Regions from separate parts of the Thioalkalivibrio sp. ALJ2 genome, predicted to be linked through region 2. Evidence: riboswitches for the same ligand, from Rfam matches in the RefSeq annotation. Region 2 holds a riboswitch; the other holds the start of a gene.
The links. Region 2 has a riboswitch for cobalamin ahead of F468_RS0105020 (porin). Riboswitches for the same ligand answer to the same signal wherever they lie in the genome.
Positions count from the first base shown of each region.

Region 1: linked by a shared signal. The riboswitch ahead of bluB (5,6-dimethylbenzimidazole synthase) and the one ahead of F468_RS0105020 (porin) in region 2 are both predicted to bind cobalamin.

Region 1 covers NZ_KB899561.1:77,035-91,596, forward strand. Annotated here, with positions in the region: gene ispD (2-C-methyl-D-erythritol 4-phosphate cytidylyltransferase) at 1-311, shown strand, start outside; gene ispF (2-C-methyl-D-erythritol 2,4-cyclodiphosphate synthase) at 308-808, shown strand; gene F468_RS0113405 (VOC family protein) at 805-1,191, shown strand; gene glpK (glycerol kinase GlpK) at 1,241-2,758, shown strand; gene F468_RS0113415 (pirin family protein) at 2,918-3,766, opposite strand; gene F468_RS0113420 (hypothetical protein) at 4,111-4,500, opposite strand; gene F468_RS0113425 (ABC transporter ATP-binding protein) at 4,513-5,367, opposite strand; gene F468_RS0113430 (iron ABC transporter permease) at 5,367-6,338, opposite strand; gene F468_RS0113435 (cobalamin-binding protein) at 6,345-7,247, opposite strand; cobalamin riboswitch at 7,394-7,596, shown strand; gene bluB (5,6-dimethylbenzimidazole synthase) at 7,691-8,401, shown strand; gene cbiB (adenosylcobinamide-phosphate synthase CbiB) at 8,406-9,308, shown strand; gene cobD (threonine-phosphate decarboxylase CobD) at 9,397-10,359, shown strand; gene F468_RS0113455 (cobyric acid synthase) at 10,356-11,843, shown strand; gene cobU (bifunctional adenosylcobinamide kinase/adenosylcobinamide-phosphate guanylyltransferase) at 11,840-12,364, shown strand; gene cobT (nicotinate-nucleotide--dimethylbenzimidazole phosphoribosyltransferase) at 12,521-13,582, shown strand; gene F468_RS0113470 (histidine phosphatase family protein) at 13,579-14,151, shown strand; gene cobS (adenosylcobinamide-GDP ribazoletransferase) at 14,261-14,562, shown strand, end outside.
Region 2 covers NZ_KB899554.1:1,060,380-1,074,941, reverse strand. Annotated here, with positions in the region: gene F468_RS0105075 (cryptochrome/photolyase family protein) at 1-706, shown strand, start outside; gene F468_RS0105070 (deoxyribodipyrimidine photo-lyase) at 706-2,145, shown strand; gene F468_RS0105065 (hypothetical protein) at 2,142-2,405, shown strand; gene F468_RS0105060 (hypothetical protein) at 2,544-3,044, shown strand; gene F468_RS0105055 (AAA family ATPase) at 3,193-7,014, shown strand; tRNA gene F468_RS0105050 (tRNA-Glu) at 7,095-7,170, opposite strand; gene F468_RS0105045 (hypothetical protein) at 7,191-7,421, opposite strand; tRNA gene F468_RS0105040 (tRNA-Ala) at 7,447-7,522, opposite strand; gene gltX (glutamate--tRNA ligase) at 7,565-8,971, opposite strand; gene F468_RS0105030 (DUF4399 domain-containing protein) at 9,110-9,553, shown strand; gene F468_RS0105025 (cytochrome-c peroxidase) at 9,622-10,602, opposite strand; cobalamin riboswitch at 10,872-11,106, shown strand; gene F468_RS0105020 (porin) at 11,235-12,350, shown strand; gene F468_RS0105015 (cytochrome c) at 12,372-12,932, shown strand; gene cobM (precorrin-4 C(11)-methyltransferase) at 13,128-13,892, opposite strand; gene F468_RS0105005 (cobalamin biosynthesis protein) at 13,892-14,320, opposite strand; gene F468_RS0105000 (bifunctional cobalt-precorrin-7 (C(5))-methyltransferase/cobalt-precorrin-6B (C(15))-methyltransferase) at 14,350-14,562, opposite strand, start outside.

The DNA.
Region 1 (14,562 bases), on a different contig from region 2:
CCAGCACGGATACGGTCAAGTGGAGTGACGAGGACGGGCGCGTCGAGCGCACGCTGGAACGCGCGCGCGTCTGGCGCGCGCTGACACCACAGATGTTTCGCCTCGGTATGCTGCGGGAGGCCAATCGCGCCGCGCGCGAGGCCGGTCATGCGGTTACCGACGAGGCCAGCGCGATCGAATGGCATGGCGCACGGCCACGTCTGATCGAGGGCTCGATGATGAACATCAAGATCACCCGGGCTGAGGATCTGGAGCTGGCCCAGCTGTACCTGATGCAGCAGGGGCGACTGGACGGGGGGTTCCGGCCATGAGCCGCATGCGCGTGGGGCAGGGCTTCGACGTGCACGCCTTCGGGCCGGGCGATCATCTGATCCTGGGCGGTGTGCGCATCCCGTTCGATCACGGCTTTGTCGCGCATTCCGATGGCGATGTCCTGCTGCACGCGATTTGCGATGCCCTGTTCGGGGCCGCGGGCCTGGGGGATATCGGCCGCCACTTTCCCGATACCGACGAGCGCTTTCGTGGGGCGAACAGCCGCGACCTTCTGCGCGAGACCCTGCGCCGGGTCCAGGAGGCCGGGTGGCGCCCGGTAAATGTGGATGCGACCGTGATCGCCCAGGCACCGAAGATGGCCCCGCATGTGGCGGCGATGGAGGACCACATCGCTGCGGACCTGGGGCTGATGGCGGGTGCGGTGAATGTGAAGGCGACAACCACCGAGCGTCTGGGCTTCACCGGGCGCGGAGAAGGGGTTGCGGCGCAGGCGGTGGTGCTGCTAGAGCCTTCTTCGGGGCTGATGCAGGTATGACGGCGGCTCGATCCCCCAGTGTGCTGGGTCTGGATCACGTCAGTGTCGTGATCGCCGATCTGGAGGCGTCCGCGCGGTTCTATGGCGAGATCCTGGGGCTGCGCCCCGTGGAGCGTCCGGATCTCGGTTTTCCGGGGCTTTGGTATGACCTGGGTGGCGGGCAGACCCTGCACCTGCTGGGTGTGCCCAACCCGGACGCCACCGAACGCCGCGTGCGCGGCGGTCGCGATCGCCACCTGGCGCTGCGCGTGTGTGGTCTGGAAGCTTTGCTGCAACGCCTGGAGAACGCCGGGCATTCGGCCGAGCGCAGCCAGTCGGGGCGACCCGCTGCGTTCGTCCGCGACCCGGACGGCAATACCGTCGAACTGATCGAGGCGGGCTGACACCGCGCGGGTGCGCCGCGCCGGGACCCCCGCTGCACGAGGAGGGAGCATGGACGGCGAGTACATCCTGGCCCTGGACCAGGGCACGACCAGCTGCCGGGCGATCCTGTTCGATCGTGATGCGTCGATCATCGGCGTAGCCCAGCGCGAGTTTACCCAGCACTACCCGCAGCCCGGCTGGGTCGAGCACGACGCGATGGAGATCTGGGGCACCCAGATCGGGGCGGCGCGCGAGGTGCTGGAGACCCGCGGTATCAAGCCGGCCCAGCTCGCGGCCATCGGCATCACCAACCAGCGCGAGACCACCGTGGTCTGGGACCGCGAGACGGGCAAGCCGATCCACCCGGCAATCGTCTGGCAGGACCGGCGCACCGCCGGTTTCTGCGACGAGATGAAGGCGCGCGGGCTGGAGGAGACGGTCCGCAGCCGCACCGGGCTGGTGGTCGATGCCTACTTCTCCGGAACCAAGCTGCGCTGGCTGCTCGACCATGTAGACGGTGCGCGTGAGCGCGCGGAGCGCGGCGAGTTGCTGTTCGGCACCATGGATACCTGGCTGATCTGGAATCTCACCCGCGGCGAGCGGCATGTGACGGATGTCTCCAACGCCTCGCGCACGCAGTTGTTCCACATCCACGAACTGGACTGGGATGACACGCTGTTGGATGAGCTGGAGATCCCGCGGGCCATGCTGCCCGAGGTCCGTGCCTCCAGCGAAGTGCTGGGCCATACGGGAACCGAGATGTTCGGTGCCAACGAGATCCCCATCGCGGGCGTTGCCGGCGACCAGCATGCGGCGCTCTTCGGGCAGACCTGCTTCGAGCGCGGCATGGCCAAGAACACCTATGGCACAGGCTGCTTTCTCCTGATGAACACCGGCATCGAGCCGGTCGCTTCGCACTCGGGCCTGCTCACGACCGTCGCCTGGAGCGTCGATGGCCAGGTCGAGTATGCGCTGGAGGGCTCCATTTTCATCGCCGGTGCCGCGATTCAGTGGCTGCGCGACGAGCTCAAGCTGATCGACTCGGCCGAGGACTCGGAATACTACGCGAGCAAGGTGGAGGACTCCGATGGTGTGTATGTCGTCCCCGCATTTGCGGGGCTCGGGGCGCCGTACTGGGACATGTATGCCCGCGGGGCCATCTTCGGGTTGACGCGCGGTACGCGCAAGGAACACATCACCCGCGCCACGCTGGACTCGCTGGCCTATCAGACGAAGGACGTGATCGACGCGATGGAGCAGGACTCCGGCATCGCGCTGAAGGGCCTGCGGGTCGACGGCGGTGCCGTCGCCAACAACGTGATGATGCAGTTCCAGGCCGACATGCTCGGGGTGAATGTCGAACGCCCGATGGTCACGGAGTCCACCGCCTTGGGGGCCGCCTATCTGGCCGGTCTGGCCGTGGGCTTCTGGACGCGCGACGAACTGGAGCAAAACAGCCAGCTGGACCGGGTATTCGAGCCGCAGATGGATGCGGCCACCCGCGACCGCTACTACCGGGGCTGGAAGAAGGCCGTAAAGCGTACGATGGGCTGGGCGCGCGAGGACGGCAACGAGGCGAGTGACTAGCGGGCGGGTGACTGGGCCGGCGTGGGCAGGGGCTTCGCCGCCAAGGCGGCTCCCACAGGGGGCAGTGGGTAGAGCGATGACTTTTACCCGGCGCTACCCTGAAGTCTGTGGGAGCGGGCTTGCCCGCGAAAGCCCCTGCCAGAGTCAGACCCTGCCGGATCAGTCGATGCTGGCCGGTTCGGCCGCGAGCTGGCCGGACTGGTAGTCGCTGATCGCCTGCTCGATCTCGTCGGGGGTGTTCATCACGAACGGGCCGTAGTGGGCGATCGGTTCGCCCAGCGGGCGGCCCTTGAACAGCAGCACTCGCGCGTCCTGCTGTGCGATCAGGTGGATCTGCGTCTGCCCGCTCCAGGTGCCCATTTGGCCCGTCTTCAGACCAGTGAGCTCGCCGTCATAGACATAGGCGAGCACCCGGTCTTCCAGCTGGACGGCCAGCGACAGCCGGTAGCCCGCGGGCAGGCTCAGGTCCGCCATGGCCGCACCTTCGCCGATCTGATCCAGCGGGCCTTCGGTATCCCCGGCGCTGGTTTGCCAGGAGCCAGCGATCGCCTTGAAGTGCAGCGGGCCGTCGTCTTCCGGCAGGTGGCGCATCGCGTCGGCGCGCACGTCGCGGTAACGCGGCGGGTCCATCTTGCGCCGTGCCGGCAGGTTTACCCATAGCTGGAAGCCGTGCAGCCCGTCCGAGTCCAGCAGGGGCATCTCGGAGTGGATGACCCCGCGCCCGGCGCTCATCCACTGCGCCTCGCCGGCCTCCACACGACCCTGGTTGCCCATCGAATCTTCGTGGGTCAGGCCGCCATGGACGAGGTAGGTCAGCGTCTCGAACCCGCGATGCGGGTGGGAGGGGAAACCACCGATGTAGTCCTCCTTCGCACTGGCCTTCAGCTCGTCCAGCATCAGGAAGGGATCCAGGCCGCCGCGAAAGTCATGGATGCGGCGAATCTTCACACCCGCGCCGTCCTGGGTCGGGTGGGCTGTGCGTACGCTGTCCGGCGGTGTGGGGGTCATGACTTCTCCTAGGGAAACACTGATAAATGTACACGCTCGCGCTCGAGTTGCTTTTGCGTGCGAACAAGGCGCGGTGACCGCCGTGCAGTCATTCTGCACAAGGGAGCCGCAACGCCGTGCGCGCGCAAAAGCGACTCGAGCCCTTGCATTCAATGGCTTGTGGGGTTGGCACCCCAGGTTCCCCGATCCTGCGTTGCGGCCCTTGCCGGTAGAACCACTACCGGCTGCGCACCGCGCCTTGTCTCGGAGAACCTGGGGTGCCAACGCGAGTGTGTACATTCATCAGTGTTTCCCTTGATTAACCCTGCAACCATACCGACCATAAAAGCAAAAGAAAATTGCAGTCAGGGCCTGTCATGGGGCGGTTGCAGCGATGTCAGCTCCAGCCAGCTATCGGCAAAGAATTCAAGACTCTCCACGAAATCCGGGTCGTGTTCCTGGCGGTTGATGGTCAGGTGCAGCATGACCGCCTCCGGCTTCGGCGGATGCCCGGTCGTCAGGGTCCAGGCGAGGGCGTTCGGGCAGCTCGGCAGGGTGAAGCGCACACCGCCATTGATGCACTCGCGCCGGACACGAAACTCGCCCCACAGGCAGTAGACGACGCCGGCATCGGGCCCGGTCTCTTCAACAAGGGCGTCAATGGCGGGGCAAAGCCGGGGCAGGGCCGGTACGGTCAGCTCGGCCTGCAGGGAATCGGCGACAGCTTGCAGGGGCAGGGTGCGAAAGAATTCCACCGGGATTCCTCGTTACGGGATGGTCGGCATGAAGACCGGCTGGCCGTCGATCTCGCCGGTGCTCAGTGGCTGGTTGTACAGCCGTTCCAGCGCGGAGGGCACCAGCATGGTTCGGGTGGGGCCCCAGCAGGCCTTTCCGTCGGGGAACATCAGCAGGAGGTGATCGCAGTAGCGTACCGCCAGGTTCACGTCGTGCAGCACCAGGATCGCGGCGCGGTTGTCCCGGGCGATGCCCCGTATATGGTCCAGCACCGCCACCTGGTGGTGCAGGTCGAGCTGGCTGGTGGGCTCGTCCAGCAGCAGGAGCCGCGGGTTCTGGGTGAGTACGGTGGCGATGGCCAGGCGCTGGCGCTCGCCACCGGACAGGGTATCCACCAGGCGGTGCTCCAGTTCCGCCAGATCCATGCGGGCCAGGGCGGCGCGGGCCTGGGCGTAGTCCTCGGCGGACTCGATGTCCCAGGGCCGCAGGTACGGGTGGCGGCCGATCAGAGCCGTCTCCAGTACTGTTGCAGGGAAGCCGTCGTGGTGCTTCTGAAACACCAGGCCCAGCTCGCGCGCCAGATGCGCTCGCGAGTATTCAGGGAGCGGGCGGCCTTGCACATGGATCTCTCCGGTGCGGGCCGCGCGCAGCCCGGCCAGGGTATGCAGCAGGGTGCTCTTGCCCGCGCCGTTCGGGCCGAGGATGCCCCAGCACTGTCCCGGGTTGATGGTCAGGTCCAGGGGCGAACCGCTGGCGCGTTCCGGGATGTCGATGACCAGATCGTGGGTGGCCAGCAGGGTGTCCGGCCCTGGCACCTCGTGCACGCTCTCGGTGCCGGACGCGTGTGGATCGCCGTGGAGTTGGGGATCGGCGGTGTGCGGAGGCATCAGCGGCTCCGGTACAGCAGGAACAGGAACACGGGGACGCCCAGCATCGCGGTGATCACGCCGACGGGCAACTGCTCCGGGGCGATCATCGTACGGGCGAGGGTGTCGGCCAGCGTCAGTAGGATGCCGCCGCCGAGTGCCGAGGCCGGCAGGATCACGCGCTGGTCGTTGCCGAAGATCAGCCGGAGCATGTGCGGCACGATTAGTCCGACGAAGCCCACCGCACCGACCTGCATGACCGCCGTGGCGGTGATCAGTGCCGCCGCGACGTAGATCGTCCATTCCACCGGCCGCACGGCCACGCCCAGTGCGGCCGCCTGCATCGGGCCGCGCGCCAGCACGTTCAGCGTCCGTCCCAGCGGCAGGGCCAGCAACACGACCAGCACCAGCACACCCCAGGCGGGGTAGGGGTTGCGGGCGTGGGAGACATCGCCCATCAGCCAGTACAGCATCCCGGGCAGCTCCGCGGTCGGGCTCACGGCGAGCAGGAAGCTGATCACGGCGCCCCAGCCGGCCGCCACGACCACGCCGGTCAGCAGCAATCGGGTCGGCGTCCAGCTGCCGGTGCCGTGCGCCAGGCCGAACACGATCACCGTGGACAGCAGCGCGCCTGCGAATGCGGCGACCGAGACCGAGAACATCGACAGCCCCGCGAGCATGGCCAGCAGGGCACCCACCGAAGCCCCGCCGGAGAGGCCCAGCACATAGGGATCGGCCAGCGGATTGCGCAGCAACACCTGCATCAGGGCACCGGCGACGCCCAGCAGCCCGCCGGCGGCGAATGCGGCCAGGGCGCGTGGCAGGCGCAGTTCCAGTACCAGCGTGTTGTGCAGGCGGCTCCCTTCGCCCTGAATCACCGCGAGCAGGTCGCCGGGGGCAATGGCGACGCTGCCATAGGCCAGCGCGATCAGGATCGCAAGCAGCGACGCCGGGAGCAGGACCCCCGTGGCGAGGAGGAAGGAGCGCGTCACGGCTGGTCAGTCGTCCCGGCGTGAACGGGCCCGTTCCAGCTCTTCGCACATCAGCCGGGTCCCTTCGGCAATCCGCGGGGTGTGACGCTGGAGCAGCGACGGCGGGATAAAGAACAGGTTGTCGCGCTGCACCGCAGTCATGTCCTCCCATTGTTCCCAGGCAATTACCCAGTCCGGCCGGTCTTCGCCCATGCCGCCACCGATGATCACCTCCGGGTCGGCCTCGATCACGGCCTCGCGGTCCATGCGCGGCACCAGGCGGTCCAGGTGACCGAACACGTTCTTGCCCCCGCACAGGCGGATGGCCTCGCCGATCAGGTGATCGTCGTTGACCGTCATCAGGGGCTGTTCCCAGACCTGGTAGAACAGCGGGACCGGGTCACGGTCGGAATAGTCCAGCCGCAACGTCTCGATCTCGTCGAGAAAGGCCTGCACCGCCTCCTCGCCGCGTTCCTCGGTACCGGCCAGCTGCGCCATGCGACGCATGCTGGAGGCCACGCCCTCGAAACTGCGCGGTTCCGAGACATAGACGTTCAGCCCCAGATCGCGCAGGCGCTCGATCTGCGAGCTGGAGTTGCCACTGCGCCAGGCGACCACCAGGTCCGGGTCCATCTCGACCACGCGTTCCAGGTCGATGCGGCTGTAGCCACCGACTCGCGGGATCATCTCCGCCTCCGGCGGGAAGTCGCTGTGATGCGTGACGCCGACCAGCTGCTCTCCGGCGCCGACGGCGAACAGGACTTCCGTGATGTGCGGGGCCAGGCTGACGATACGTTCGGCGGGCCGGTCGAGCGTGACCTCGCGATCGTCATCGTCGGTCACCGTGACCGGTTCGGCCAGTGTCGGCCCCGCGCACAGGAGTAGCGCGGCAAGGGCCGTTAACTGGCGTTTGAGGGAAGTGAAAGTCATTAAAAATCCGAATGTTGTGGATTGTTCGTAACGTAAACAATACCGTGTTTTCGGGGCGCCGCACGGGCAGCGAAAGCGCCTCATCATAGCAGCAAGGGCAAGATGGTTTGGTGCCCAAATTGGTCGGGGGCACCCTGAGCGCGTATCATGCTCCGCTTTCGTCAGGTGCCTGCAGTTGGCAGGTGAAACGGGAAGCTGGTGCAAGTCCGGCGCTGCCCCCGCAACGGTAAGCGAGCGGTAAATCGCTCGGCAGACTGGCCACTGGGTCCTGTGCCCGGGAAGGCGTCTGCCGGTCGGCATCCCCCGACGCTCGCAAGCCCGGAGACCGGCCTGGCGGTGATTCATCCTGCGACCGTGCGGCGGGCAACGGTCGAGGGCGCAGGTGCGTTCCTAAAAGCCTGTTCCTTCGTGTCTTCGCCGCGCCGTCGCCTCGACGGAACCTCATGACGGCCCCAGCTCCCAACCAGTCAGAAGAGAATCCGAACGCGTTCGCCTCGGCGGAGCGCGCAGCGGTCTATCGCGTGATCGGCGAGCGCCGGGACATGCGGCATTTCCGCCCGGACCCGGTGGACCCCGATACCCTGCGGCGCCTGCTGGAGGCCGCGCACCAGGCGCCCAGCGTGGGCTACATGCAGCCCTGGCGCTTTCTGCGGGTGACCGACGCGCGGCTGCGCGATGCGTTGCACGGGCATGTGGCGGCGGAGCAGACACGCACGGCCGAGGCCTGCGGCGAGCGTGCCGCCGAGGTGCACCGTCTGAAGCTCGAAGGCATCCGCGATGCCGGCGAGCTGCTGGTGGTCGCGTTGACCGATGGGCGCGAGCGCTACGTGCTGGGTCGGCGCACCATCCCGGAGATGGACCTGTGCTCCGCCGCGTGTGCGATCCAGAACCTGTGGCTCGCGGCCCGGGCCGAGGGCCTGGGCATGGGCTGGGTGTCGCTGTTCGACCCGGACTGGCTGGCCGGGGAGCTGGGGATGCCGAAAGGGGCCTGGCCGATCGCGATCCTTTGTCTGGGTCATGTGGATGCGTTCTACGAGCGGCCGATGCTGGAAACCGAGGGCTGGGATCAGCGACGGTCGCTGGACGAACTGGTGTTCGAGAATCGCTGGGGCAGCCGTACCGACGCACCCGGCGGTTCCTCAGCGAGTGGATGACCCGATGCTGATCGCGTTCCTCACGCTGCTTGGTGCGCTGGTGCTGGATCGCCTGATCGGCGATCCGCGCCGCTGGCACCCGCTGGCCGGGTTCGGGCTGCTGGTCCAGCGCCTGGAGGCCCGGTTCTACCGCGATGGTCGGGCCCGCGGCGCGCTGCTTCTGGCCGTCCTGGTGGTGCCCTTTGTGCTGCTGACGGTCTGGTTGCAGCAGCTCCTGCCGGTCTGGCTGGTAGGGCTGCTGGTACTGGCGTTGGCGCTGGGCTGGCGCAGCCTCGACGAACACGCCGAGCGCGTGGCCCGGGCGCTGGAGGCCGGCGATCTGGGCCAGGCGCGGCAGCAGGTGCAGATGCTGGTCAGTCGCGACAGCGAGGCCCTGGATGTGGCAGGGGTCAGCGGCGCGGCGGTGGAGTCGGTACTGGAGAACGGCAACGATGCCCTGTTCGGCACCATTTTCTGGTTCCTGGTGGCCGGTGCGCCGGGGGTGGTGCTGTATCGCCTGGTGAACACGCTGGATGCGATGTGGGGCTACCGCAATGCGCGTTACACGCGCTTTGGCTGGACCGCGGCGCGGCTGGATGACCTGCTGAACTGGGTCCCGGCGCGCATGACCGCGCTGGCCTATGCCCTGGCCGGGCGCACTCGCGATGCCCTGCAGTGCTGGGGCGAGCAGGCCGCGGCCTGGAAGAGCCCGAACGCTGGGCCGGTAATGGCCGCTGGGGCGGGCGCACTGGGGCTGGTGCTGGGCGGTGCCAGCCAGTATCACGGCGAGCGTCAGTGGCGTCCGCGCCTGGGGATGGGCGCGGCACCGGATGCCGCCGGCATCCGTGCGGCGATGGGGCTGGTGGATCGGGCGCTGGCGCTGTGGATGGGCGTGCTTGTCATCGGGGTGAGCCTTGCGATCTTCTGAGCTGAACAGAGCGCGGCCGGCACCGACCGGGGCCGTGCTAACCCAGGTGCATGGTGGCGGACTGCGCGCAGCTGCCAGGCATTACGGGGTGGCGCCGGAGCAATGGCTGGACCTGTCTACCGGCATCAACCCGCACGGCTATCCGCTGCCCATGCCCCCGGCGGACGTCTGGGCGCGCCTGCCGGAGCCCGACGACGGTCTGGAGGTGGCCGCGGCGCGGTACTACGGCTGCAAAGGGCTGTTGCCCCTGGCGGGCTCGCAGGCGGCCATCCAGCTGCTGCCACAGCTTCGCCCAGCGGCTGCTCGGGTTGGCCTCCTCGCGCCCAGTTACAACGAACACGCGCGGGCCTGGCGCATGGCCGGGCATCGGGTCGAGGCGCTTCCTGCGCTTGGCGACGCGGCGCCGGCCGCGATCGAGGCACGCCTGCCGCAGCTGGATGTGCTGGTACTGGTCAACCCGAACAACCCGACTGGACTGCGCGTGACCGTGGAGACGCTGCTGCGCTGGCATAGGGGGCTTGCGGCACGCGGCGGCTGGCTGGTGGTGGACGAGGCCTTCATGGATACCAGCCCCCGGCACAGCCTGTTGGCGGCCGACCCGGGCACGGACCTGGGCCCGGGGCTATTGGTGCTGCGGTCGCTGGGCAAGTTCTTCGGTCTGGCCGGGGCGCGGGTCGGATTCCTGGCGGCGGAGCCGGCGCTGCGGGCGGCGCTGGCGGAGCGGCTGGGTCCGTGGGCGCTGTCCGGCCCGGCGCGCTGGGCGGCCACCCGAGCGCTGGAGGATCGCGCCTGGCAGGAGCAGACGCGCGCGAACCTGACCGCGGCGGGTGCGCGGTTGGAAGAGCTGCTGCGGCGGTACGGAATCGCTACCGAAGGTGGCACCGCACTGTTTCGCTGGGGGCGCCGCGATGATGCGGTCGCGGTTCAGGATGCGCTGGCGCGACAGGCGATCCTGGTGCGGCGTTTCGACGACCCCGCCAGCCTGCGTTTCGGGCTGCCGGGCGACGAGGCCCAATGGCACCGCCTGGAACAGGGACTGGAGGCGTTGTGAGCGCGACCACGCTGATGGTGCAGGGGACCACCTCGGATGCCGGCAAGAGCGTGCTGGTGGCCGGTCTGGCGCGGGTGCTGCATCGCCGTGGGCTGTCGGTGGTGCCGTTCAAGCCGCAGAACATGGCGCTGAACAGTGCAGTGACCCTGGACGGCGGCGAGATCGGGCGCGCCCAGGCCCTGCAGGCCGCCGCCTGCGGCCTGGAGCCGCATACCGACATGAATCCGGTGCTGCTCAAGCCCAGCTCCGATCAGGGGGCGCAGGTGATCATCCACGGCCGTCCTGCGGCCGAGCTGGATGCTCGTGCCTACCATGACTACAAGCCCGTCGCCCGCGAGGCCGTGCTGGCCTCGCATCGACGGCTGACCGCGCAGTATGCGCACGTGCTGGTGGAAGGGGCGGGCTCGCCGGCAGAGATCAACCTGCGCGCAGGCGATATTGCCAACATGGGGTTTGCCGAGGCGGTGGACTGTCCGGTGATCCTGGTCGCGGATATCGACCGTGGCGGCGTGTTCGCGCATCTGGTCGGTACGCTGGCGTTGCTGAGCGCGACGGAGCGCGCGCGGGTGCAGGGCTTCGTGATCAACCGCTTTCGCGGCGATATCTCGCTCCTCCAGCCGGGACTGGACTGGCTGGAGCAGGAGACCGGCAAGCCGGTGCTGGGCGTGATCCCGTATCTGCACGGGCTGTACCTGGACGCCGAGGACGCCCTGCCGCGCGAGGCGGTGCCGGAAAAGGCGGTGGATGCCCTGAAGGTCGTCGTGCCGGCCCTGCCGCGCATCTCCAACCATACCGATTTCGATCCGCTGCGCCTGCACCCGGGTGTGGACCTTCGCTTCGCCGGCCCGGGCGAGTCGCTGCAGCCGGCGGACCTGGTCATCCTTCCGGGGTCCAAGTCCGTGCGCGACGACCTCGCCTGGCTGCGCGAGCAGGGCTGGGAAGACGAGCTGCAGCGCCATGTGCGTTATGGCGGCAAGGTGCTCGGGATCTGTGGCGGCTTCCAGATGCTGGGCCGGGCCGTGCACGATCCTGACGGCGTCGAGGGCCGGCCGGGCTCCACGCCGGGGCTCGGCTGGCTGGACATCGAGACGCGTCTAGCACCGGAAAAGCGCCTGGAACGTGTTCACGGGAACCGTGTGCTGGGCCAGGAGACCCGCGTGGAGGGCTACGAGATTCATGCCGGTGTGACGACCGGGCCCGGGTTGGATCACCCGCTGCTGGAGCTGCAGCATGGCCCGGACGGTGCGCGCAGCGAGGACGATGCCGTGGCGGGGACCTATGTCCACGGGGTGTTCGATACCTCCGCCGCAGCCGAGGTCCTTTTGCACTGGGCCGGCATGCGCAAGGGGAAGGAGCACGGCGAAGACCTGGCGACCGCGCGCGAGCGCGGCCTGGAACGCCTGGCCGATACCCTGGAGACGCATCTGGACCTGGGGCGCATCCTCGCGCTGCTGCGCGCAGGGAACACGGAGACCGTGACATGAAGACGCTGGTGCTCGGCGGAGTGCGTTCCGGCAAGAGCCGACTGGCGGAGCAACTGGCCGATGCCAGCGGCCTGCACGTGACCTATGTCGCCACCGCGCGTGCCGACGACGCCGAGATGGCACGCCGCATCGAACGCCACCGCGCCGACCGGCCCGGTGACTGGGACCTGATCGAGGCCGATACCGGCCTGGCCGCCGCGCTGGAAGAGGCCGCAAGGCCAGATGAATGCCTGCTGGTGGATTGCCTGACGCTGTGGCTGACCCAGCTCCTGTGCACCGAGGACGAGGCCCTGATCGAACGCGAGCGGGAGGCCCTGATCGCCACCGTGCCGCGCCTGCCGGGCACCCTGGTGTTCGTCTCCAACGAGACGGGCATGGGCATTACCCCGATGGACGCGCTGTCCCGCCGCTTCGCCGACGAGGCGGGCTGGCTGCACCAGCGCCTGGCCCCCACGATGGACCGCGTCGTGCTGACCGTCGCCGGCCTTCCTCGTGTGCTCAAGGGTGAACCGCTGGAATGAATAGACCAACGCGCGAAACAGGCACCGTCATTGCGAGGCGCGCAGCGTCGAAGCAATCGGCCCGGGGTGAACTGACGGATTGCCACGTCGCCTTCGGCTCCTCGCAATGACGGGCGTCATTGATGAAGGGTGTTGGTTTCAACATCGGAGGAACACGTGACCGAAGACTGTGACTGGCTGCAGGTGCCGCCGGCGTCCCTGAATGCCGAGGCGCGCCAGGCGGCGGCCGAGCGGCAGGCCCAGCTGACCAAGCCGCCGGGTTCGCTCGGGCGGCTGGAGGCGATCGCCGAGCGCCTGGCCGCCATGCAGGGCGTGGGCCAGCCCACGCTGGAGCGCGTCCATGTCGCGGTGTTCGCCGGCGATCACGGTGTGGTGGCGGAAGGCATTTCGCGTTTCCCGCAGGCCGTGACCGCGCAGATGGTCGCGAACTTCGCGAACGGCGGCGCTGCAATCTCGGTGCTGGCGCGGCACCTGGGCGCGTCCATCGAGGTGATCAACCTCGGTACCGTGGCCCAGCCTCCGGCCGTCGCCGGTGTGCAGCAGCTGAACCTGGGCCCCGGCACCGCAAACCTGGCCCGCGAACCCGCGATGACGCCGGCGCAGCTGGAACGCGCGCTGAACGCCGGCCGCCAGTGTGCCGAGCGCGCGCGGCGGGGCGGCACACAACTGTTCATCGGTGGCGAGATGGGCATCGGCAACACGACGGCTGCCGCCGCAGTCGCCTGTTCGCTGCTGGGTCTGCCGCCGGTGGACCTGGCCGGGCCTGGCACGGGTCTGGATGCGAATGGCGTGCGCCACAAGGCCGAGGTGATCGAGCAGGCCCTGCGCACCCACGCCGCGGTGCGCGGCGAGGCACTGGGTAGCCTGCGTTGTCTGGGGGGCTTCGAGATTGCGGGGCTGGCCGGCGCTTACATCGCCGCGGCGCAGATCGGGCTGCCGGTGCTGGTGGATGGTTTCATCAGCACCTCGGCGGCGTTGGTGGCCGAACGGCTGTGCCCGGGCACGGCAGACTGGTTCTTCTACGCCCACAGTTCGGCGGAGCCGGGGCACCGGCGACTGCTGGAATCGCTGGCGGCCGAGCCGCTGCTGGATCTCGGCATGCGCCTGGGCGAGGGCAGTGGGGCGGCCACGGCCGTGCCCCTGCTGCGCCTGGCCTGCGAGCTTCACGCCGGCATGGCGACCTTCGCCGAGGCTGGCGTGTCGGGCGATACCCCATGACCAAATCGGTCCGTATCGGTCTGCTGCGCCACGGCGAGACGACGGGTGCCGGCTTTCGCGGGCGCGGCTGCGATGATCCGCTGACCCCGGAAGGCGAGCGGGCGATGCGTGCGGCGTTCGAGTCCTCCGGCGAGTGGGATCGCGTCGTGTGCTCGCCACTGCAGCGCTGTCGACTCCCGGCCGAAGGCTTCGCCCGCGCGGCCGGGCTCCCCGTCCAGTGTGATCCCCGCCTGCAGGAGCTACATTTTGGTGACTGGGAGGGGCAAACAGCCGAGGCCCTGATGCAGACGGACGCCGAGGCGCTGGGTCGGTTCTGGGAAGACCCATTCGGCTACCCTCCACCCAACGGCGAAGACCTCGGAAGCTTCCGCGACCGGGTGCTGGCCGGCTGGGAACAGAGCGTAGTGGCGCCGGGCGGTCGTGTCCTCGTCGTCACCCACGGCGGGGTGATTCGCCTGCTGCGCGCACAACTGGAGGGCTGGCCGTTGGAGAAGCTATTGTCGATCGAAGTGCCGTTGGCCTCTTTGCACGTTGTCGAGCCGGGCCAGCGCGAGGAGATGCCCTCGTGATCAAGCAGAACAAATGTAGGAGGCCAGCCCTCTGGCCGATTGGGAATATGCCAACGCCCCATCGGCCAGGGGGCTGGCCTCCTACAGCAGAAATGGAAGGGGGAGCGCAATGAACTCCGTGTTTGCGCCCTTCTGGCTGGCCTTGCAGTTCCTGACCCGCGTGCCGACGCCGGCACAGGAACCACGGCCCGAGGACCTCGGCCGTTCGGTCCTGGCCTATCCGCTGGTGGGGCTGATCCTGGGTCTGGTGCTGGTGTTGGTGGGGATCGGTCTGTCCGCGATCCCCGGGGCGCCGGTGTTGCTGGTCGCGGCGCTGGTGCTGACATTCTGGGTCGCGCTGACCGGCGCGCTGCACCTGGATGGGCTGGCGGACACGGTGGACGCCTGGGTGGGCGGCCAGCGGCACCCGGA
Region 2 (14,562 bases):
CCCGCGCGAGGTGATCGCTGCAGCGGAGGACGCCTGGCGCCGTGGCCATGCCCCGCTGGCCGCAGTGGAAGGCTTTGTCCGCCAGATCCTGGGCTGGCGCGAATACGTGCGCGGCCTGTATTTCCATTTCGGCGAGCGCTGGCACGATTGGAACGCGCTCGAAGCCGGGGAACCCCTGCCGGCGCTGTACTGGGATGCCGACACCGAGATGCGCTGCCTGCGCGAAGCCGTCGGACAGACCCTGCGTCTTGGCTATGCCCACCATATCCAGCGCCTGATGGTCACCGGCCTGTTCGCGCAGCTGCTGGGGGTACAACCGACCGCCATTCACGGGTGGTATCTGGGCATCTACGTCGATGCGGTGGAATGGGTGGAGATGCCGAACGTAATCGGCATGTCGCAATACGCCGATGACGGCCGCATGGCCTCCAAGCCCTATGTCGCCACCGGGCGCTACATCCAGCGCATGAGCAACTACTGCACACAGTGTCGCTACCGCCCGACCGAGGCGCTCGGCGACGACGCCTGCCCGTTCACAACCCTCTACTGGGACTTCCTCGATCGCCACCGCGAACGCTTCGCGAATCATCCGCGCACCGCGCTGCAGTGGAAGCACATCGAGAAGATGGACACCGAACGCCTTCAGGCCATTCGCACACAGGCCGCCGCGATCCGCGAACGGCTGCAGCAGGGGGAGCGACTCTGATGCCCGGACCCACCCTCGTCTGGCTGCGCCAGGACCTGCGCCTGGCCGACCAGCCCGCACTGCAAGCCGCCGCCGAACGTGGCGGGCCCGTGATCCCGGTCTTCATTCATGCCCCGGACGAGGACCTGCAGTGGGCCCCCGGGGCCGCCTCCAACTGGTGGCTGCACCACAGCCTGCAGTCGCTCAACGAGGCGCTGAACAAGGCCGGCAGCCCTCTGGTCGTTCGCGCCGGCCCGAGCCTCGACACCCTGCGCGAGCTGGTCGTCGAGACGGGCGCCGAGGCCGTGTACTGGAACCGCGTATACGAACCGGCCCGCGTCCTGCGCGATCAGGGGATCAAGGCCGGGCTGCGTGCCGACGGCCTGGAGGTTCGCAGCTTCAACGCGGCCTTGCTGATCGAGCCCTGGGACGTCGAGACCGGCCAGGGCGGCCCGTACAGGGTCTTCACCCCGTTCTGGCGCGCCTGCCTGCAGCGCGGGATTGAACAGGACCCGCTCCCCGCCCCTTCTCGCCTGCCGGGGCCCGAAAAACCACCGGCCTCCCTGACGCTCGACGACTTGGCACTGCTGCCCCGAATCGACTGGGCCGCCGGCCTGCGCGCCACCTGGGCACCCGGCGAACGCGGCGCCCAGGCACGCCTGGAGCGGTTCCTCGGGCAGTCGATCACAGGCTATGCCGACAGCCGCGACCGCCCCGACCAGGACGGCACCTCCGGGCTGTCACCGCATCTGCATTTTGGCGAGGTTTCGCCGCGGCAAGTGTTGCGCGCCCTGCGCGATGCCGACATCAGCCTGGAGCACAAGGGGCCCGAGTCTTTCGTGCGCGAACTCGGCTGGCGCGACTTTGCGCACCATGTGCTCTATCACTTCCCGCACACGCCGGAACAGCCCCTGAACCCGCGCTTCGAGGATTTCCCGTGGCGCGAATCGGAGGCCGACCTCGCCGCCTGGCAACAGGGCCGCACCGGAATCCCGATCGTGGACGCGGCGATGCGCCAGCTGTGGGAAACCGGCTGGATGCACAACCGCCTGCGCATGGTCGTAGGATCCTTCCTGACCAAGAACCTGCGCCTGCACTGGGTGCACGGCGCCCGCTGGTTCTGGGACACCCTGGTCGACGCCGATCTTGCCTCCAACACTCTGGGCTGGCAGTGGGCCGGTGGCTGCGGCGCCGATGCCGCACCGTATTTCCGGATCTTCAACCCACAACGCCAGGGGGAACAATACGACCCGGACGGCCGATTCGTGCGACGCTTTTTGCCGGTGCTCAAGAAGACCGAAACACGGTATATTCACGCCCCGGGCGCCGGCGGCACCCTGGGCTATCCCGACCCGATCGTCGACCTGAAAGCCAGCCGCCAGGCCGCATTGGAGGCCTTCGAGGCCATCAAGAACACATCAACCAGTCAAACCAAGTCATCCAGCAAGGCCCAGACATGACCTTTTCCGAACGCAACCTGAACTACCCCAAAGGCGTTAGCTACAACTTCAGCCGCCACGACAAGACGACCCCGGTACGCGTGACCCACGAGGGCAAGCAATACGTCGGGCAGGTCCTGAATTCGAAAGCCCCGTACCGCATCCGAGTGACCGAGGAGATCGTCGGGCCCGGCACTGCACGCTTCATCCCGGTGCGCGAGATCCAGGTGCAAAACCTCGAGGGTGTCGAGTACCTGCACAAGGGCTACCACGGGCACTAAATCGCCCGCGCGGGGGCCATCCAACCGCCCCCCCGAAGCAGGCTGGGCATGGGAACTCGTGTGCACACGGGTCCCCATGCCCTAAACTCGAGGCATAGTCACCGCAGAAACCGGCTCTGGGTCGGCAAGGAGCTCGCCATGAAATACCGGCTGATCGGCATGATCGGAACTGTCCTGCTGGCCTTCCTGCTCACGGGTCCGGTGGCGGCGGAAAAGCCCTCCGACGAGCGTGCACTCGCAGGCATCGAACACGGCCAGATCCTCTGGGACATCACCATTGGCGATCCCGAACGCCTGATTGCCCGGCTGAGCGTTATCGAGGAGACCCACGAGGACATGGTGCGCCAGGGTCTGGAACCGAACATGGTGTTCGCGTTTCGCGGTGGTGCCGCCGCGCTGATTGCACGCGACACCGACCACCTGGAGATCGAGGACGTATCGGCGGTACGCCACATCCATGACCGCCTGGCCGACATCCAGGAGCTGGATGGTGTCCACATGGAGGCCTGCTACATCGCCACCCGTCGCTTCGATCTCGGCCAGGACGACCTGATCCCGGGCGTCAATCTGGTGGGCAACACCTTCCTGTCCATCATGGGCTACGAGCAGCAGGGATACACCACTATCCGGATCGACTGACCCAGCACCTCAAATCCCGGTACAATCCGGGTGATTTCGTCTCGCGGCCAGACAGCGCGGGCAAGACACGCAATAACCACCCGGGCACCGGCAACAGCGGCGACGACGCCCGTTGGCATGCGCCCGGCGTTTGCGACAGGGGGGATGGTTGGCTCATCTGGAGATCACGACCTTCGGCACAGTCGGCGTGCGGGTCGAGGGCCGTGATGTGCCCGCCCTGTCCGGCACCAAGCTGGGGCTGTTGCTGACCTACCTGGCGGCCGAATGCCCACGGCGCGTGCCACGCCAGGAACTGGCGCACCTGTTCTGGCCCGAGCTGGACAGCGACAGCGCACGTGTCAACCTGCGCCAGGGGCTATTTCAACTGCGGCGGCAACTGCCGGATCCGCCCGCCGCCCTGCTCGAGGCCACACCGCGCTACGTCCACTTCCAGCTTCAGCCCGGCACCGAGATCGATTTCCTCGCCCTGCACCGCCTGCGGGCCGACCGCAGCCACCTGAGCTGCAACGAACTGGCCGCACAAACTCTCGCGAGTATCCGCCACTACCATGGCCCCTTTCTTGATCCCGTGCGCGCACTCCAGGATCTCCCCGAGCTCGCCGCCTGGGCACAGACACAGCGCGACCACTACTGGTCCCAGCTGCTCCTCCTGATCGAGGAAAATCTCGACGATCTCTGCCACTCCGCAGACGCCGAAGCCCTGCTCACCGAACTCCAGCGACTGCTGGCGATGGAGCCCCATGAAGAGGCCCTGCACCGCCTGGTCATGCTGACCTTGGCCGGCATGGGTAACCGCGAGCGGGCGCTGGAACACTTTGGCCGCCTGGAGCGCCAGGCGGTCGATGGCCCTGGCCACCTGCTGGTGCGAACCCGCGACGAAATCCTGGCCCCAACACCAAAGACACCGGCAACGGTGTCTTCTACTGCCACACCCGAAACAGCCTCTCTGCGTGCCGAGCGCCGCCGGGTCACCGTTGTGGCCTGCCTGGTCCAGGCGGACGCCGAGCTTGACGTCGAGCTGCAGAATGAACGCATGCAACACACCCTGGAGCAACTGGACCTGGTCCTGTTGAACCATCGGGGGCATGTGGTTCGGGCCCCTGGCAGCGGCCTCCTCGCCTATTTTGGCTATCCTGCAGGTCGCGAGCAGGCGACCGTCGATGCCGTCCACGCCGCCTGGCAAGTCCTGCAAACAGCCCCGAGCGACTGCGAGCTGCGCATAAGCGTCGATACCGACCTCATCGTAACCGGGGTCGACCCGGACACCCCCGACCCCGCTGGCCTGCTCAGCCAGCGCGCACAGGCTCTGGCACGTTCGACCGACACGGGGACGCTCGTGGTCTCGCCATCCGTGCACCAGCGCGTCTCGGGGTATTTTCTGTTCAGCCCTCACGCAGGCACGGGAGTACTCGAAGGAAGCCAGCGCGTCACCGGCGACCCCGGCCCCCTGGATCGCGTCGATGCCCAGCACGCCCGAGGTGGCCTCACTCCTCTGGCAGGACGCACAGAGGAGCTTGAGCGCCTGCACATGATCTGGCGCCAGACACTCGAACATCACAAACCACACTATGTACTGATTCAGGGTGAAGCCGGCCTGGGCAAGAGCCGTCTCGCACGACACCTCGACGAGCGCATCCGCGGCCAGGCGCGCTCGCGCTTCCTGCTGAAGTGCCGCGAGGACCGCGCGCGGCACTTGTTGACGCCCGTGCGTCAAGCGTTCGCCACCTGGCTTGGGCTCGGCAGCATGAATGCCAGCCGCCAGCGCCGACTGGCACGTGCCCTCGGCACCGCTCGGTCACTCGATGCGGACATCGCCGACGCCCTGGCGCACTGGCTCACACACCCGGACAGCAACGGCCTCGAAGCACTGGCCGCGCAGGGTCTCGACCGGGATCACATCATTGACGTCCTCGTCGAACTCGCCCGGCGCCGAGCCCAACGAGGCCCCATCCTGCTGATCTGCGACGACCTGCACTGGATGGATTCCGGCACGGCCGAATTCCTCCGACGCCTGTATCAGCGCCTGCATGACCGCCCGTTGCTGACCCTGCTCACGGCCCGCATGAGTTTTCGCTCCAACTGGCGCGATATCCCGCTCGAGCACCTGCGACTGCACGCCCTGCCCGACCAGGCTGCACATGAACTCATCGAGCGCTGCGACACCCAGCATCGCCTGACGACACACCTGCGCGAACAACTCATCGAGCGCGGCGAGGGCGTCCCGCTTTTTCTCGAGGAGCTGACGCGCTACACCCTCGAAGCGGCGCGCACCGGGACCCTGCCCGACACCTTGCCGCCCGGACTGGCTAATCTGCTGGTGGCACGTCTGGAACAAACCGGGACCGCGCGTGACCTGGCCCACGCCGCGGCCGTAATCGGACGCGATTTTGATACGCGCATCCTGAGTCACCTCCTGGAGCAGCCGGCCGACGTGATCCGCCGCCAGCTCAGCCGCCTCACCGGCCGCGGATTCATCGAGCCGGTCGGCGTCCTGGACGGTGTGCGCTACCGGTTCCGTCACGCGCTGTTTCAGCAGGCCACCTACGAATCCATGCTGGTGGCCGAACGAACGCGTCTTCACGGCCGCCTGGCCGATCTCCTGCGTGACGATGGAGGCACAAGCAGTATCGACTGGGGCCAGGTGGCCAGCCATCTCTATCACGCCGGGCGTGTGGAGGAGGCGGTGCCCGCCTGGCTCGAGGCGGGAGAGGCGGCGTTCGCCCGGGGCATGCTGCTGGAGGCCTCGCACTACTTCGAAGACGCGCTCAGCTGCCTCGATCGCGAGCTGGGTGAGCGGGAACCGTCGGAAGAACGCGATGCGCAGACCCAGCGAGCCCTGGGCGGACTGGGTGCCTCAAACCTCGCCTTGCTGGGATACGGCTCGCGCACAGTGCACGCGATCTTTGAGCGTACGCTGGGCATCACCGCGCCCCAGCGAGACGCGGTGCAGTACTTCCGTGTGCTCTGGGGACTTTGGCACGGTGCCGGATCCTGGCATGGCTTTGATGAAGCCCACCGCCTGGCCAACGACATGGAACAGGTCGCAGAGCAGTCGAACGACCGCCTGCTACGGATCGCCGCTCACTATGTACAAGGCAACACGCACTTCTGGAGTGGCCAGCTGCCGCTGGCGCTGGAACACCAGACCCAGGCGCTCGCCCTGTACCGCGAAGACGACCACCCACACCTGGTCGCGCGCCACACCGAAAACCCTGCGATCAGCTCACGCGGCTTCATGGCCTGGACGCTCCTCTTCTTCGGCAACCACGCTCGCGCGTGGGATGAAATGGATGCGGCCTGCGCCGAGGCCACAGCGCTGGAACACCGCCCCACCGAGGCCTTTGTCTACGCCTTCCGGGCAGCGCTTGGCTTCTTCGCCGACGACCCTGACGAAGCCCTGACCTCCGCCCGCCGCGCGCTCGCGATTGCCGAGGACTATGACTATCCCCTCTGGCGGGCCTCAGGCCTGGCACTACAGCACTGGGCTCTCGCGCGCCAGGGCGACCCCTCGGCTGTGGCTCCACTCCGGGAACAGGCAGATGCATTGCGCCACATCATGGATGGCGTCAGCACCATCTTTCAGCTCTTCCTGCTCGACGCCCTGCATGCAACCGGCGCCAAGCCCTCGGAACGCCTGCAGATCGCCACCGATACACTGACCAACTGCCTGAAACGAGGGGATCACGGCTTCGAACCCGCCATCCGGCGACTGCGGGCGCATGCGCTACTGGAACGCAGCGACGGCACCGACAACGAGGGCTGGCAGGAGCTGGAGCGGGCACGACGTCTGGCCCACGACCACGGCAACCCGAATATCGAACGATTAACCCTGCTCGACTATGCCCGCTTTGCTCGCGATGACGTCTGGCGCCAGTGGAGCGAACGCGAACTCCTGCGCATCAACCACTGCATCATCCCCCGACGACACCCATCCGAGCAGGCGCTGCAGCAAAACCCGCAGCTCGCCTGAACCGGTCCCGCGCCAGCACGGGTACCGGCGCGCACAAAAGAAAAGGCCCGAACCTTTCGATTCGGGCCTTCTCGGAATAATGGCGTCCCCACGGGGATTCGAACCCCGGTCGCCGCCGTGAAAGGGCGGTGTCCTAGGCCTCTAGACGATGGGGACGCAGAGGCAACGTCTTGTTGCTAGTTTGGCGGGCCCTGGGGCCGGCCGCTTCTGTGACCTCCGGCGGTCTCACGATAAATGATCGTGGTTACAACACCGGTAAACACCAGAAGAAATCCGATCGGAACCGCCGCAATCAGGGGCTTGGACCAGGTTTGCTCCCCGGTGAACATCAGCCCGAAACCGCCGAACAGCCCAACCACTGCAATCACCAGACCCACCCAGATGGATATAACCCCAAAACGATGCATCGGTGAACTCGCTTACACCCGAATTTGGTGGAGCCAGGCGGGATCGAACCGCCGACCTCCTGCATGCCATGCAGGCGCTCTCCCAGCTGAGCTATGGCCCCGTGTCAGGCGAGCGCGTACTGTAGCCAGCACCCCCTGGAGTGTCAACCCGCTTCCGCCGAAATTTTCTTCAGCGCCCGCTCGATCCGAGCCAGTGATCGCTCACGCCCAATCAGCACCAGGGTGTCGTCGATCGGCGGCGATACTGTGCCGCCGGTCAGGGCCACACGCAGCGGCTGCGCGACCTTGCCCAGCTTGAGATCCAGCCGCTCGCCGGTGTGCACCACGACCTCGTGCAGAGGCTCCTTCTCCCAGGCTCCCAGCGCACTGAAACCGTCATGCAGCGTCTGCAGCACCGGGAGTGCTTCGGCGGTGAGCTGCTTGCGCGCGGCCTTCTCGTCGTAGTCCTCGAACTCGCGGTAGAAGTACACGCTGTTCTCGGCCATCTCGCGAAGGGTACGCGCCCGCTCGCGCTGAGCGATCACCACGTCGCGCATCGCCGGGCCGCTGGACGGATCGATACCCAACTGACCCAGGTGCCAGCCGAACTCCAACGCCACATGGTCCGGGTCCAGGGTCTTGATGTAGTGCTGGTTGAGCCAGAGGAGCTTGTCCGGGTTGATCGCCGAGGCGGACTGGTTGACGTCCTCGATATCGAACAGGCGCACCAGTTCGTCCACCGAGAAGATCTCCTGGTCGCCGTGGGCCCAGCCCAGGCGCACCAGATAATTCAGCAGGGCCTCCGGCAGATAGCCCTCGTCGCGGTACTGCATCACCGAGACCGCCCCGTGGCGCTTGGACAGCTTGGCACCGTCCGGGCCCATGATCATCGGCAGGTGGCCGTAGCGCGGCGGTTCCACGTCCAGCGCCTTCAGGATGTTGATCTGGCGCGGGGTGTTGTTCAAGTGGTCATCGCCACGGACCACATGGGTGATCCCCATATCCATGTCGTCGACCACCACCGTCAGGTTGTAGGTTGGCGAGCCGTCGGAGCGGGCGATGATCAAGTCGTCCAGCTCGCTGTTCTGGAACGCGACCTTGCCGCGCACCATGTCGTCGACGATGGTTACCCCCTCGTCCGGCGTGCGAAAACGGATTACCGGCTCCACGCCCTCGCGCGGCTCGGTGCGCGCGCGGCAGCGACCGTCGTAGCGCGGCTTTTCCTTGCGCGCCTTCTGCTCCTCGCGCATCGCATCCAACTCTTCCTTCGTGCAGTAGCAGCGATAGGCGTGACCTGCGGCCATCAGCTGGTCGATTACCTCCTTGTACCGATCAAAACGCTCCGTCTGATAGAACGGCCCGTGATCGTAAGTCAGCCCCAGCCAGTTCATCCCCTCAAGGATCGCGTTGACCGATTCCGCATTGCTGCGCTCCAGATCGGTGTCTTCGATGCGCAGCACGAACTCGCCACCGTGGTGACGCGCATACAGCCAGGAGAACAGCGCGGTGCGGGCACCGCCAATATGGAGATAGCCGGTCGGACTGGGGGCAAAACGGGTACGAAAAGTCATGCGAAGCACTCGTTCCTGAGGAAGGTGGAATTTGAAGGCGCCTAGGGTAGCAGAACGCCGCGGGGCTGCCGCAGGGACCGCGGTCTATACTGGAGTTGGGACCACACGGATGCCCGAACGCGGGCCAAAGGAGCCTTCATGAATCCCACGCTCACCCGACTTTCCACGTTACTGGCACTGACCGGCGGCCTGGCGCTGGCCGGGAATGCCATGGCGACCGACCGCATTGCGCCACCGGACGGGGCCGAGGTTTATTTCATCAGTCCACAGGATGGCGAAACGCTCGAAAGTCCAGTGCGTGTCCAGATGGGCCTGCGCGGCATGGGTGTCGCGCCGGCCGGCGTGGAGATGGACAACACCGGCCACCACCACCTGCTGGTGAACAAGCCACTCGACGAGGTGGACCTGGATGCCTCGCTGCCCTTCTCCGACCACAAGCGTCATTTCGGTGGTGGACAGACCGAGGGCGAGCTGGAACTGGAACCCGGCGAGTACACCCTGCAGTTGCTGTTCATGGACTACCGCCACATTAGCTTCGACCCACCGGTTGTGTCCGAAAAGATCACTATCACGGTCGAATAAACGCACCCACGAAAAAGCCCCCTCCGTCTCCGGAGGGGGCTTGTAACACCCGATCCCGGTGCGGCCAGTTACGGCAGCGCGGGGATATCGAAGCGCGGCATCTCGCCGGTCAGTGCGTGCATGAAGGCCTCGATGTCCGCGACCTCGTCATCGCTGAACTCCATGCCCAGCATCTCCTGCCCCATGATGCGGATCGCCTCGTCCAGCGTCGCGGTCTCGCCGTTGTTCATGTAGGGGTAGGTCAGCGCCACATTGCGCAGCGTCGGGGTCTTGAACGCGAACTTGTCGGCCTCATCGCCCGTGACCAGATAGCGGCCCTTGTCTTCCGAGCCCGGCACCTGGATGCGATGGAAGTTGCTGTCGGTCAACGCCGGTCCGCTGTGGCAGGCCACGCAGCCGTTATCGGCGAACAGCTTCATCCCGCGCATCTGCTGCTCGCTCATCGCACCCTCGTCCCCGACCAGCCAGCGATCCAGCGGCGAATTCGGGGTGTTCAGCGTGCGCTGGAACGTCGCCAGGGCCTTGGCCACGTGGTCGGTATTGATCACGTTGTCGCCGTCATAATCGGGATAGGCGGCCTCGAACTTCTCCTGGTACTCGTTGAACTCCTCCAGGCGCGCGATCGCCTCCTCCAGCGGCATCGCCATCTCGATCGCGTCCTGGATCGGGCCCAGGGCCTGGCCTTCCAGATCGTCCTCGCGGCCATCCCAGAACTGGGCCGTGAAGAAGCCGGAATTCAGCACGGTCGGGGTATTGCGCTCGCCAACCTGGCCGTCATGGCCCACCGCGCGCGGGATGCGGTCCGCCCAGCCCAGCGCCGGGTTGTGGCAGGTGGCGCAGGAGATCACGCCGGAGCTGGAGATGCGCGGCTCGAAGAACAGCATCTTGCCCAGCTCGATCTTCTCCTTGGTCATCGAGTTGTCCGCCGGGATCGGCGGCAGCGCCGGCAGCGGCTCGAACACGTCGCGGTACTCGGAATAGTCGGTATCGGCCACGGCCGGGGCTGCGGCCCCGAACGCGACGGCTGCACAAGCCGCCAGCGCCGTCATGCGGAATCCGGAAAGCGTTTTCATACAGGTCTCCCTTGAGTAACAGATGAGTAACAGACATCTGAGAAGCGGATATCGGCGCGAACCGAAATAGACTCGGTCCAAACCACTTAAAACCCACCCTACAGACGCGGAAACCTGGTCGCGATCAAAATCCGCCCCGGAGATGATCTGCATCAATTATCAGCCTCCAGGGGAGCCGGGTTCGCCCCCACTACACCGTTTCCCGGGATACCCGGACAAACTTGACCCCCCCTTTTCCCTCCATTACGGTTCGCCCCACTCTAGGTGCCCCGGCGCTCAGCCGCCGGGGATAATCGGGAAGCCGGTGCGCGAATCGACATTCGCAAGGCCGGCACTGCCCCCGCAACGGTAGGCGGAGACGGGCGGATCCAATGCCACTGCGGCGCATCCCCGGGATGCCCGCGGGAAGGCGATCCGCCCTGGATGCATCGCGCATCCACTTCGCGAGTCCGGAGACCGGCCTGGACGACACCCGACGCCGCGGTGGGCGGCCGAGCGGGCCAGTCCGGCGTGCTCGCATCGCCCGGCCTCCCCTGCTCCCTGTCCAGCTTCCGGCGTCGTTTCATCCACGGCGTGCGGGGTCGCGCGTCCAAGGGAGCAACCCAACAATGAACCATACCCATCTCCGACCGGGACAGCATGCCGTCCCGGCCCTGGCCACCCTGTGCCTGATGACGGCCGCGGGCATCGCGCCGGCACAAGCCGGCTTCGAATTCGGCGACGCGGAAGACGGCCTGCAGGTCACCCTGGATCCGCTGATCCAGGGCCGCTACAGCTACGAACGAGACCCGGATGGCTCCAGCAGCGAATTCGACTTCCGTCGTGCCTGGCTGGACACCTCGGGCACCCTGTTCCACCCCGATCTGAGCTTCCGCCTGCAGCCGGATTTCAGCAGCGGCGAGCTGTCCATGCGCGACATCTGGTTGCAGTACGCACTGGGTGAACACCTGGGCCTGCGGGCTGGCCAGTTTACGGTCCCCTTCGGCCTGTCGCGGGATATCGGCGGACCCAACCGCCTGTTCACCGAACTGAGCATCGCCGGCAACCAGTTCGAGGTTCCGGCCGGCCGCGACACCGGTATCGCCCTGCTGGGCGGCGCCGGCGACAACCGGGCATGGGCCATCGGCGTGTTTGACGGTCGCGGACGTCTGGATCAGCGCGACGATCGCCCCTCCACATCCGGCCACCTGTTCAGCGCGCGCGGCGCGTGGGCCCCGGTCGGCGCAGTCCCACGTGACAACACCACGTTAGGCCAGGCCGTGGAGCGCACCGTCGCCCTGGGCGCCGGCGTACAGGCCGCCAGCCGCAACCACCTGCGCGACTGGAGCCGCGGCATCGAAGACACGGTGGCCAACCAACGCGCCGACTGGATCACCGCCACCGCCGACGCGGTGGTCAAGTTCGCCCATACCTCGCTGTCGCTGGCGGCCTTCCGCCGCGATGTCTCCCCCGACCGCACCGCGAGCTACCACGACCTGGGGGCCGAACTGGAACTGGCGCAGTCGCTGCCGGTGGAGGGACTGGAGTTCGCCGCGCGCCACGCCGTATTGCGCCACGACGCAGGCGACGATCTTGGCACTGACGAGCGCTGGCAGCGTGAATGGGGTGCCGGCCTCAACTGGTATCACCGTGGCCAGCGGCACAAGACCCAACTGATGTGGCTGGACCGCGACACCGACACCTCGGACTGGGAGCTGCACCTGCAGCACCAGTTCCGCTTCTGAGAAATGACCGGGAGAATCGACATGAACTGGATGCAACCGATCCACCACCCGTTGAGAACCACCCTCTTTGCGATCCTGTTGCTGGCTGCCACCGGCAGCCCGGCCACCGCGGAGGTCACTGTCACAATGCCGGGCCCCTGGGGCGACTATGACGAGACCCTGGACGATCCGGCCAAAGTGGATGCGACCGAGGCCTTCCAGCGCTTCCGTCAGCAGAGCATGCAGGGCACCTCGGCCACCTACCGCAGCATCGAGCAGATCCTGCGTTATGACGCACCATTCGCCGAACGTCTGCCCGGTCTGGCCGAGGAACTGGCGCGCCGCGCCGACGACATCGAAACCTGGTTCGCACGCGAGACACCGGCGCGGGACGGCGAACCCGGGGCCCTGCCCGCGGCCTGGGAGGACCCGGAGTTCTCCGAGTACAAGGCAGCCTACCGCGAGGCCGCCGAACGACTGCAGCGCAAGGTGGAGTCGGCCGACGACCTGGAGAACGAAGACTTCCAGCTTCGCGCCACCGAGGCCCTGAACGGCGTGCGCCACCATTGTCTGGCCTGCCACGACAACTACCGCCGCCGCTAAACCGGCCGGGAACCAAGGGGCCGCCGCATGGCGGCCCCTTGCCGTGACCCTGATCGGGAAGAAACCGCCTTCGCCTGCAAGCAGACTCCTACAGGTTCCTGGCGATGTGGGAGCCTGCTTGCAGGCGAAAAGCCCCGTGTCCCACAACACCCACCGGCGTTATCCCTGCCTGCGGAAGATCAGGGGCGCCACCGCTTAGTCCCCGTCCATGCCGCGGTAACGGCGCACATGCGCCGGGTCGTACAGCGCGCTGTCGCGGAAATCGCCCGGGTCCAGCGCCGGGCCCACCAGGATCAGCGCCGAGCGCCGTGTGGTCAGGGCCTGCGCCCGTTCCGCGATATTCCCCAGCGTACCGCGCACCACGCTCTCGTCCGGCCAGCTGGCGCGAAACACGATCGCCACCGGGCAGTCGCAGCCATAGTGCGGCCGCAGGTCCTCGACCACGGTCTCGATATTGTGCAGCGACAGGTGGATCGCGAGGGTCGCCCCGGTGGCGGCAAAGCTCGCCAGCCGTTCGCGCTCCGGCATGGAGGACGCCCGTCCCGGCGTGCGCGTCAGCACCACCGACTGCGCCACCTCCGGCACCGTCAGTTCCCGCCCCAGGGTCGCGGCGGCGGCGGAGAATGCCGGCACGCCGGGCGTGATGCTGTAATCGATCCCGGCCGCCTCCAGCCGACGGATCTGCTCGCCCAGCGCGCTGTAGACCGAAAGATCGCCGGAGTGCAGGCGCGCCACGTCCTGGCCCGCCGCGTGGGCGCGTTCGATCTCCTCCATGATTGCGTCCAGCGTCAGCGGCGCGGTGTTGACCACGCGCGCCCCCTCCGGGGCATGCTCCAGCACCGCCTCCGGCACCAGCGAACCGGCATACAGGCATACCGGGCAGGCCGCGATACGATCGCGCCCGCGCAAAGTCAGCAGATCGGCCGCACCCGGCCCCGCTCCGACAAAATGAACCGTCATCAAAACTCCTCGAAATTCCCGTCTGTCCCGTTCACCGTCCGCACGGCCACCGCGCAGCTCGCCCGTGCCGAGAGCCGCCGCGGCAGCAGCAGGCGCGCCCCGTCGCCGGCCACCGCCAGCGCCGCCGCCTCCGCCACCGAACCGACCCCGGCGACGGCACGCGAGCGCGCCGAGTCCGTGGACAAGGCAGCGTCGCGCGCGGCCAGCGCGGCCGCCGACGCGAACACCGGCTCCAGCTCCAGGTCGCGCGCGGCCGTCCACAGCACCGGGCTGTCGCCCTTGTGCCCCGGGGCCGCCAGCTGCCGGATCTCGATCGCCTCGCCGCCCCCCGCCCGCAACACGGCGTGCGCCTCGGCCAGCACCTCGCGGACCAATGCCTCCAGCTCGCCGGCCGTGCAGGCCGAGGCGAAGCCGACCCCGGGGGTCACCCGGACACGCGCCCCGCTCGGCGTTTCCCTCAGCTCCGGCGCAGCGACCACAGGGTCACCGGCCGCAGCGGCTTCCAGCCGGCCATGCCGCCCAGCGGCTCCGCGCGGCTGACGTTGATCCGCGTGAGCTCGCCGCCGTGGCGCTCGTGCGCCGCCGCCAGCACCGCGTCCCCTTCCACGGTCACGCTGCTGGCGACCAGCCGCCCGCCCGGGCGCAGTTGGCCGATGCAGTGCTCCACCAG